2 regions of the Brevundimonas sp. NPDC092305 genome follow, and region 1 is predicted to be linked to the other one. Evidence: predicted binding sites of a transcription regulator. Region 1 holds the regulator's gene; the other holds the start of a gene.

Region 1 (4,207 bases):
GCGGGCGGCCGTTCTCGGTCAGGATGAGCAATTTCGGACCGCTGGGCTGGGTGTCGGACCGGGCGGGCTATCGCTATCAATCGACCCACCCGGAGACGGGCGAGCCGTGGCCGCAAATCCCGGCGGTGCTGCTGGAGCTGTGGCGCACGCTCGCGGGCTGGCCGGAGCCGCCGGACGCCTGTCTGGTCAACCTGTATGACGCGGACGCGCGGATGGGCCTGCATCAGGACAGGGATGAGGCGGACCTGACGGCGCCGGTGCTGTCGGTGTCGCTGGGGGACACGGCGGTGTTCCGGATCGGCGCGGCGGGCGGCGGGCCGACGCGGTCGGTGAAGCTGGCCTCGGGCGACGTCTGCGCCCTGAGCGGGCCGGCGCGACTGGCGCGGCATGGGATCGACCGGGTGATCGGAGGCTCCTCCAGCCTCGTCCCGGGCGGCGGGCGGATCAATCTGACGCTGAGGCGGGCGCGCTGACCTCACGGCGAATGTGACTCGACGACCGGCAAGACGCTTGTCACGGTCCGCGCCTCGTTCGCCGGAGCTCGCCATGACCGATCTGATCCGCCCCGAAGGCCCCGTCGCCGACGACGTCATCCTCAGCCGCCGGACATTGGGCGCAGCCGGTCTGGGCGGACTGTTCTTCGCCGGATATGCGCCCGCCGCGCTGGCGGCGCAGGCCAGCCCGATCACGACGCCGGAGACGGGTCTGGTCATCGAGGAGACGACCTATCCCGCGCCGGACGGCTTCAGCGTGCCCGCCTATGTGGCGCGGCCGGAGGGAGACGGCCCCTTCCCGGTGGTGATCGTCGTGTCCGAGATTTTCGGAGTCCACGCCTATATCCGCGACATCTGCCGGCGGCTGGCCAAGGACGGATATGCGGCCATCGCGCCGGCCTTCTTCAACCGCGTCGAGGACCCTGCCCCGCTCAGCGACATGCAGCGCATCCAGCAGATCGTGGCGGCGGCGGGTTATGAGCAGGTGATGGGCGACATCGCCGCGACGCTGGACTGGGCCAGCGGCCAGCTGTGGGCCAATGCGGACAAGGTCGGGATCACCGGCTGGTGCTGGGGCGGCAAGGTGGTGTGGCAGGCCTGCGCCCGCTTCGCCGCGCTGGACGCGGGCGTGGCTTGGTACGGCCGTCTGGCTCCGGCGCCGGACGCGACGCCCGAACAGATCGCATCAGGCCAGCCGTGGCCGGTCGATCTGGCCGCCGACCTGAAATGCCCTGTGCTGGGCCTTTACGGCGAGGCTGACCGTGGAATTCCGCTGCCCTCGGTCGAGGCGATGCGTACGGCCCTGCAGAGGGCGGGTCAGACGACCAGCGGCATTGAGGTGTATCCGGGCGCGCCGCACGGCTTCCACGCCGACTACCGCGACAGCTATCGCCCTGCCGATGCGGCGGACGGCTGGACGAAGCTGTCGATGATGTTCGGCGGTATCTGAAGGCCTAGGCCTTGCCGTCGAACGCGCCGCCCGGGGCCGCTTCCGCCGCCGCATAGGCCGCGTTTCCGGCGGCCGCGCCAGAACCCTTGGCGGCGACCACGACCATGGCCGGACGCACGGTGCGGCCGAACAGTTCGTAGCCGGCCTGCAGGGTCTGCAGCACCTTGCCGCCCTGAACCGTCTCAGAGGGTTGCTCCATCATGGCCTGATGCAGGTGCGGATCGAAGGTTTCGCCGGGCTCCGGAGCCACACGACGCAGGTTGTTGCCCTCGAAGGCCTGCAGCAGGGCCTTCTGGGTGAGCTCGAGACCCGACACCAGTCCAGCGGCGGCGCCCTCGGCGTCCTTGGGTGCGGCATGGATGGCGCGTTCAAGGTTGTCAGCCACGCCCAGCAGGTCGCGGGCGAATTTCTGGATGGCGTAGGCGCGGGCGTCATTATTCGAGGTTTCGGCGCGCTTCTTGGTGTTCTCAGCCTCGGCGATGGCGCGCAGGGCGCGATCCTTCCACTGGTCGCGCTCGGCGATCAGGGCGTCGACCGGGCCCAGATCGTCCTCGTCACGGGCGGCCGCGACGTCGGTCTCGGGCTCGTCGAACAGGTTGGGGTCGTTGTCGAAGCCGCTGTCAGGGTCTCGGTGGGGCATGTCGTTCACGTTTCTTGTCCGTCCAGAATCCGCCCCAGCACCCGGGCGGTGTAATCCACCAACGGAATGATGCGGGCGTAGTTCAGCCTGGCGGGACCGATGACGCCGATGGCGCCCACGACCCGCTGTCGGCCGCTCATATAGGGCGCCGCGACGACGGCGGAACCCGAAAGCGAAAACAGGCGCGTTTCGGCGCCGATGAAGATGCGAACGCCCTGCGCCGCGGAGACGCCGTCCAGCAGGCCGATCAGCTCTTCCTTCTGCTCCAGATCGTCGAACAGGATGCGGACCTTCTCCAGATCCTCCATGGCGCCGGCGTCCTGCAGAAGGTTGGCGCGGCCGCGCACGATCAGGGCCCGCTCCCGCTCGCTGCCGCCGGACCAGGCGGCCAGTCCGTCCTCGACCAGCCGGGCGGCCGCGACGTCCAGCTCACGGCGGGCGGCGTCCAGTTCGGTGCGCATCTCGGTGCGCGCCTCGTGCAGCGGACGCCCCTTCAGGCGGGCGTTGAGGAAGTTCGAGGCCTCCTGCAGCGTCGAGGGCGTCACCCCGGCCTTCAGCGGCATGAGCCGGTTCTCGACCGAGCCGTCGTCGCCGACCAGAACGGCGAGCGCCTGATCATGGCCCAGCGCGACGAACTCGACGTGCTTGACCCCCGCGTCGCGGACCGGGCTGGCGACGATGCCCGCCCCGCCGGCCAGACCAGACAGCAGGCTGGAGGCCTCGTTCAGCGCCTCGTCGAAGCCCCGGCCGCGTCCGGCCAACCGGCCGTCGATCTCGCGCCGCTCCTCGGCGCTCAGGTCGCCGATCTCCAGCAGGCCGTCGACGAACAGGCGCAGGCCGGCGTGGGTCGGAATGCGTCCGGCGGACATATGCGGCGAGGCCAGCAGGCCGGCCAGCGTCAGGTCCTGCATGGTGTTGCGGATCGAGGCGGGCGACAGGGAGATGCCGCTCATCGACAGGGTCCGCGACCCGACAGGCTCTCCGGTCTGGAGGTAGCTCTCGACGATGCGGCGGAAGATGTCGCGGGCGCGCTGGTCCAGACCGACGAGGCCGCCGGGTTCAAGCGCGGTCGAGGTCAGCAGCGGGGTCTTCATGTCCGCGCCTCCCACTGCTCTCGCGTCAGCCGGTGCACCAGACAGTCGTCCTCATCAAACATCCGGCGGCCGACGACCTCGAAGCCCATCCGCTGGTAGAAGCGAATGGCGTCTGTGTTGGAGTTCAGCGGATCGATCACGACGGCGGTCACCTTTGGATCGCTGAAGGCGTCGTGGAGGGCCAGCGTCATCATCTGCGTACCGTAGCCCATGTTCAGGGTGCCCGGGTCGCCAATCCAGATATCCATGGCGCGCAGGTTGGGCTCGATCTCGCCCCAGTAGTGCGTGGGCTCCAGATGAGGGTCGCAGATCTGCATGACGCCGATCGGCCGCCAGAGTCCGTCATGGGCCACCTCGGCGATCCGATAGAAGCTGACGTCCGAGCTTTCCGCCAGTTCCTCCGGCCAGTCAATGCCGTCGAAGGCGACCTCCAGATCGGGGCGGTCGCTGGAGCAGGCGATGACATGCGGCTCGCGATCCCACGCCTGAAGCGTCGGCACATCGGCCAGCGTCGCGGGGCGAAGCCGTACGCGGCCGGCCGTCGTGGTTTCGGAGCTCATGGTTTCAGGATAAGCAGCCCGGCGACCGCTTCCAAGGACCCTCGAATGCGCCCCTCCCAACGCCTGCAGACCCAGCTTCGTCCTGTGACGCTCGAAACCGGCGTCAATCGCTATGCCGAGGGGTCGTGTCTGGTGTCTTTCGGTCACACGAAGGTGCTGGTCACGGCCACGGTCGAGGAGAACGTGCCCGGCTGGATGCGCAACAAGGGTTCGGGCTGGGTGACGGCGGAATACGGCATGCTTCCGCGGGCCACCCATACGCGGGGCCGTCGCGAGGCGGCGACCGGCAAGCAGACCGGCCGGACACAGGAAATCCAGCGGCTGATCGGCCGCTCGCTGCGGGCGGTGGTCGACCTGAAGGCGCTGGGCGAGCGGCAGGTGGTGCTGGACTGCGACGTGATCCAGGCGGACGGCGGCACGCGGACCGCAGCGATCACCGGCGCCTGGGTCGCCATGGCCTCGGCTTTCGA
Region 2 (4,207 bases), 200 kb from region 1:
CAAGCCGGTCCGGATGCGCGCCATTGGCGCATCAGGGGTTTGCGAGGCGGGCGTGGGCGATTTCGGACGACTGGCGGCGGTGGCGCTGATCGCGGCGATGACGGCCTCGTGCGCGGTCGCCCAGACGGCCCCGCGGCAGGAACCGCCGCCGGTGACCGCACCACCGCCTCCCCCTCCCCCTCCCCCTCCACCGCGCCCGGCGCCGGATGTGCGGATTTCAGCGCCGACGCCGGTGGATCCTGTTGCCGCGATCGAGGCGCGGGCGACCGACCCCGGCGACGCAGTGGTGGAGTTGATCGCTCTCGCCGGGCAGCGGCTGGACACTGGCGAGCTGGCGCCGGCGCAGGCGGCGGTCGATGCGGCCATGAAACAGGCGGAGCGGCCCGAAGCTCCACGTCTGGCCATGGCGCGGGTCTTGGCCGCTCGCGGACGGGTCCGGCACGAGGCCGGAGACTATGAGGCCGCGATGGAGGATGCGCAGGCGGCGCAGGCCCTGTTCGAGGCCGCGCCTGCGCCCGATCAGGCCGAGATCGCGACCCTGATCTACGACCGCGCCCGCGCACTCGATTCCCTGCATCGCGAGCAGGAGGCCGAGGCCGCCGCGCGCGACAGTCTGGAGCGTCGCACCGCGATCCACGGCGTGGTGCATGAGAAGGTCGCCGACAGCGCCAATCTTCTGGCCAACACCCTGACGGCGCAGGGGCGGCATGCGGAGGCGGACCCCCTCTATCGTCAGGTGCTGGGCCAGTATGAGGTCCTGTACGGACCGAACGATCCGCGCGTGGCGATCGTGCTGTCGAACCTCGGCAACTCGCTGCGCCGGAGCGGCCGCGCTCATCAGGCGGCGCCGCTGTACGCCCGTTCGGTCGCCATCGCGGAGGCGTCGAGCGATCCGATCCTGCAGGCGCAGACCCTGACCAACCAGGGCTGGTATCTGCACCAGCAGGGCGACGGCGTCGGGGCCGAGGGGCCGTTCCGCAAGGCCTATGCGCTGGCGCTCCAGATCGTCGGGCCGGACCATCCGTTCACCGGCGTAACGCTGGCCAATCTCGCCTATTCGCTCAGCGATCAGGGCCGGTGGGCCGAGGCCGAAGATCCGTTCCGGGATGGGCTGAAGACGCTGGAGGCCGGCGTCGGCGCGGACAGTCCGGACCTGCTGGAGAGCCTGTACGGCTACGCCGCCGTGCTGGACCATCTCGGGCGACCGGAGGAGGCCGAGGCCCTGTATGATCGGGCGGCGGAGATCGCCTCCCGGCGTTTGCCTCCAGCCCATGCGGACGGTCTGACCGGCACGGCGCAGTATGCCGGCTTCCTCATCGAACAGGGGCGGTCTCAGGAGGCGCTGGACGCCGTTCGGGCCAGATTGGCCGCGCTGCTGACGCAGGACGCCCGGGGTCGGGACTGGCGGATGCGGGTTCGCGGCGCCCAACCCCTGTTCGGACGCGAGGTCGAGGCGGCGTGGGCCGTGGCGGCCGCGAAGGACTGACCGCGTCGAATTTCGGCGCCCGGTTTCCTTGACGACACCCGTGCCGACGCCTACTTGCCGCTCGCGTTAGCACTCGGACGTGTCGGCTGCCAAAACGGCGGTCGCTCCCGGGTCGCGCACCGAATTTCAAGGGAGACACTACAGATGGCGTTTCGTCCGCTCGGCGACCGCGTGCTCGTGAAGCGCGTTGAAGAAGAATCCAAGACCAAGGGCGGGATCATCATCCCCGACACCGCCAAGGAAAAGCCGCAGGAAGGCGAAGTCGTCTCCGTCGGTCCCGGCGTCCGCGATGAAAGCGGCAAGGTCAACGCTCTTGAACTGAAGGCCGGCGACCGCATCCTGTTCGGCAAATGGTCGGGCACGGAAGTGAAGATCGACGGCGATGACCTGATCATCATGAAGGAATCCGACGTTCTGGGCGTGCTGTCGTAAGCACCCGCGTCTGACTTCTTCTTTCACGAAACCATAGAACCAGGAGCTGCCTCGCATGGCTGCCAAGATCGTACAATTCAACACTGACGCGCGGGACAAGATGCTGCGCGGCGTCAACGTCCTCGCCAATGCGGTGAAGGTCACGCTGGGTCCGAAGGGCCGGAATGTGGTGATCCAGAAGTCGTTCGGCGCGCCGCGCTCGACCAAGGACGGCGTTTCGGTCGCCAAGGAAATCGAGCTGGAAGACGCCTTCGAGAACATGGGCGCCCAGATGATCCGCGAAGTCGCTTCGAAGACGAACGACAAGGCGGGCGACGGCACCACCACCGCGACCGTTCTGGCGCAATCGATCGTGCAGGAAGGCCTCAAGTCCGTCGCCGCCGGCATGAACCCGATGGACCTGAAGCGCGGCATCGACAAGGCGGTCACCGCCGTCCTCGCCGACATCAAGGCCTCGGCCAAGAAGGTCGAGAACAACTCCGAAATCGCGCAGGTCGGCACCATCTCGGCCAACGGCGACTCCGAAGTCGGCGAGATGATCGCCAAGGCCATGGAAAAGGTCGGCAACGAAGGCGTCATCACGGTTGAAGAAGCCAAGACCGCCGAGACCGAGCTGGACGTCGTCGAAGGCATGCAGTTCGACCGCGGCTATCTGAGCCCCTACTTCATCACCAATGCGGACAAGATGGAGGCCCAGCTCGAGGAGCCTCTGATCCTGCTGCACGAGAAGAAGCTGTCCAGCCTGCAGGCCATGCTGCCGATCCTCGAAGCCGTCGTCCAGTCGGGCCGCCCGCTGGTGATCATCGCCGAGGACATCGAGGGCGAGGCCCTGGCCACGCTGGTGGTCAACAAGCTGCGCGGCGGCCTGCGGGTCGCGGCGGTCAAGGCTCCGGGCTTCGGCGATCGCCGCAAGGCCATGCTGGAAGACATCGCCGTCCTGACCGGCGGTCAGGTCATCTCGGAAGATCTGGGCATCAAGCTTGAGAACGTCACGCTCGACATGCTCGGCAAGTCCAAGAAGATCACCATCACCAAGGACGACACCACCATCGTCGACGGCGTCGGTGAGAAGGACGCGATCGAGGGCCGCATCGCCCAGATCAAGGCCCAGATCGAAGCCACGACCTCGGACTACGACAAGGAGAAGCTGCAGGAGCGTCTGGCCAAGCTGGCCGGCGGCGTCGCGGTCATTCGTGTGGGTGGCTCGACCGAAGTCGAGGTGAAGGAAAAGAAGGACCGCGTCGACGACGCCCTGAACGCCACGCGTGCGGCGGTCGAGGAAGGCATCGTCCCCGGCGGCGGCATCGCCCTGCTGAAGGCGACCCGCGCGCTTGAAGGCCTGACCGGCGACAACGCCGACCAGACCGCCGGCATCGCCATCATCCGTCGCGCCATCCAGGCCCCGATCCGCCAGATCGTGGAAAACGCCGGCGTCGAAGGCTCGATCGTCGTGGGCAAGGTGCTGGAAAACGCCGGCGCCACCTACGGCTTCAACGCCCAGACCGAAGAGTACGGCGATCTGGTCGCCATGGGCGTCATCGACCCCGCCAAGGTCGTCCGCACCGCCCTTCAGGACGCCGCCTCCGTGGCCGGCATCCTGATCACGACGGAAGCGGCCGTGGCCGACGCGCCGAAGAAGGCCTCGGCCGGCGGCGCCGGCGGCGGCATGCCGGGCGGCATGGGCGGCATGGGCGACATGGACTTCTGATCCTTGTCATCCCGGCCTTGAGCCGGACCACGCTCAACGTGCGTTGAAACTGAAGAGGGCGGGTCCGAAAGGGCCCGCCCTTTTTGCTGCGCCAATGCACGTGGGAGCGCAGCCGCCCCTTCCCGCGTTCAGCCGGCATGACCGACTACACCCTCTACTACTGGTCCATGCCCTTCCGGGGACAGTTCGTGCGCGCCGTGCTGGCCTTCGCCGGGCGGGGCTGGGTCGAGGTCGGTGACGACGCCATCGCCGACCTGATGTCGGGGCCGGTGCGGGACATGCCCGTGCCCTTCATGGGGCCGCCCCTGCTGGTCGACCACCGGGCCGACGTCGCCATCGCCCAGACGACCGCCATCATCCTGTATCTGGGCGAGACGCTGAACCTGCTGCCGGCCGACCCGGCCGCCCGCGCCCTGACGCTGAAGATCGTCGCCGACGCCAACGACGTGATCGACGAGCTGACGCTGGACGGCGGCCGCCAGATGTGGACCGACAAGCGCTGGGCGGAGTTCGAGCCGCGCCTGCGCAAATGGATGTCGTTCTGGGAGGAAACCGGCCGCCGCCACGGCCTGAAAAACACC

What was found. The regulator HrcA, encoded in region 1, represses chaperone genes, less so after heat shock. The targets are predictions, from matches to a motif close to GTTAGCANTCNNNNNNNNNGANTGCTAAC.
Region 2: a site for HrcA is predicted at 1,552-1,580, ahead of groES (co-chaperone GroES). Genes of this name have one in related genera too.

Annotation. Positions count from the first base shown of each region.
Region 1 covers NZ_JBIVQY010000002.1:609,055-613,261, reverse strand. Annotated here, with positions in the region: gene ACIQC9_RS13535 (alpha-ketoglutarate-dependent dioxygenase AlkB family protein) at 1-473, shown strand, start outside; gene ACIQC9_RS13530 (dienelactone hydrolase family protein) at 547-1,443, shown strand; gene grpE (nucleotide exchange factor GrpE) at 1,448-2,038, opposite strand; gene hrcA (heat-inducible transcriptional repressor HrcA) at 2,089-3,177, opposite strand; gene ACIQC9_RS13515 (GNAT family N-acetyltransferase) at 3,174-3,737, opposite strand; gene rph (ribonuclease PH) at 3,783-4,207, shown strand, end outside.
Region 2 covers NZ_JBIVQY010000002.1:406,125-410,331, reverse strand. Annotated here, with positions in the region: gene ACIQC9_RS12485 (tetratricopeptide repeat protein) at 53-1,486, shown strand; gene groES (co-chaperone GroES) at 1,631-1,918, shown strand; gene groL (chaperonin GroEL) at 1,974-3,626, shown strand; gene ACIQC9_RS12470 (glutathione S-transferase family protein) at 3,764-4,207, shown strand, end outside.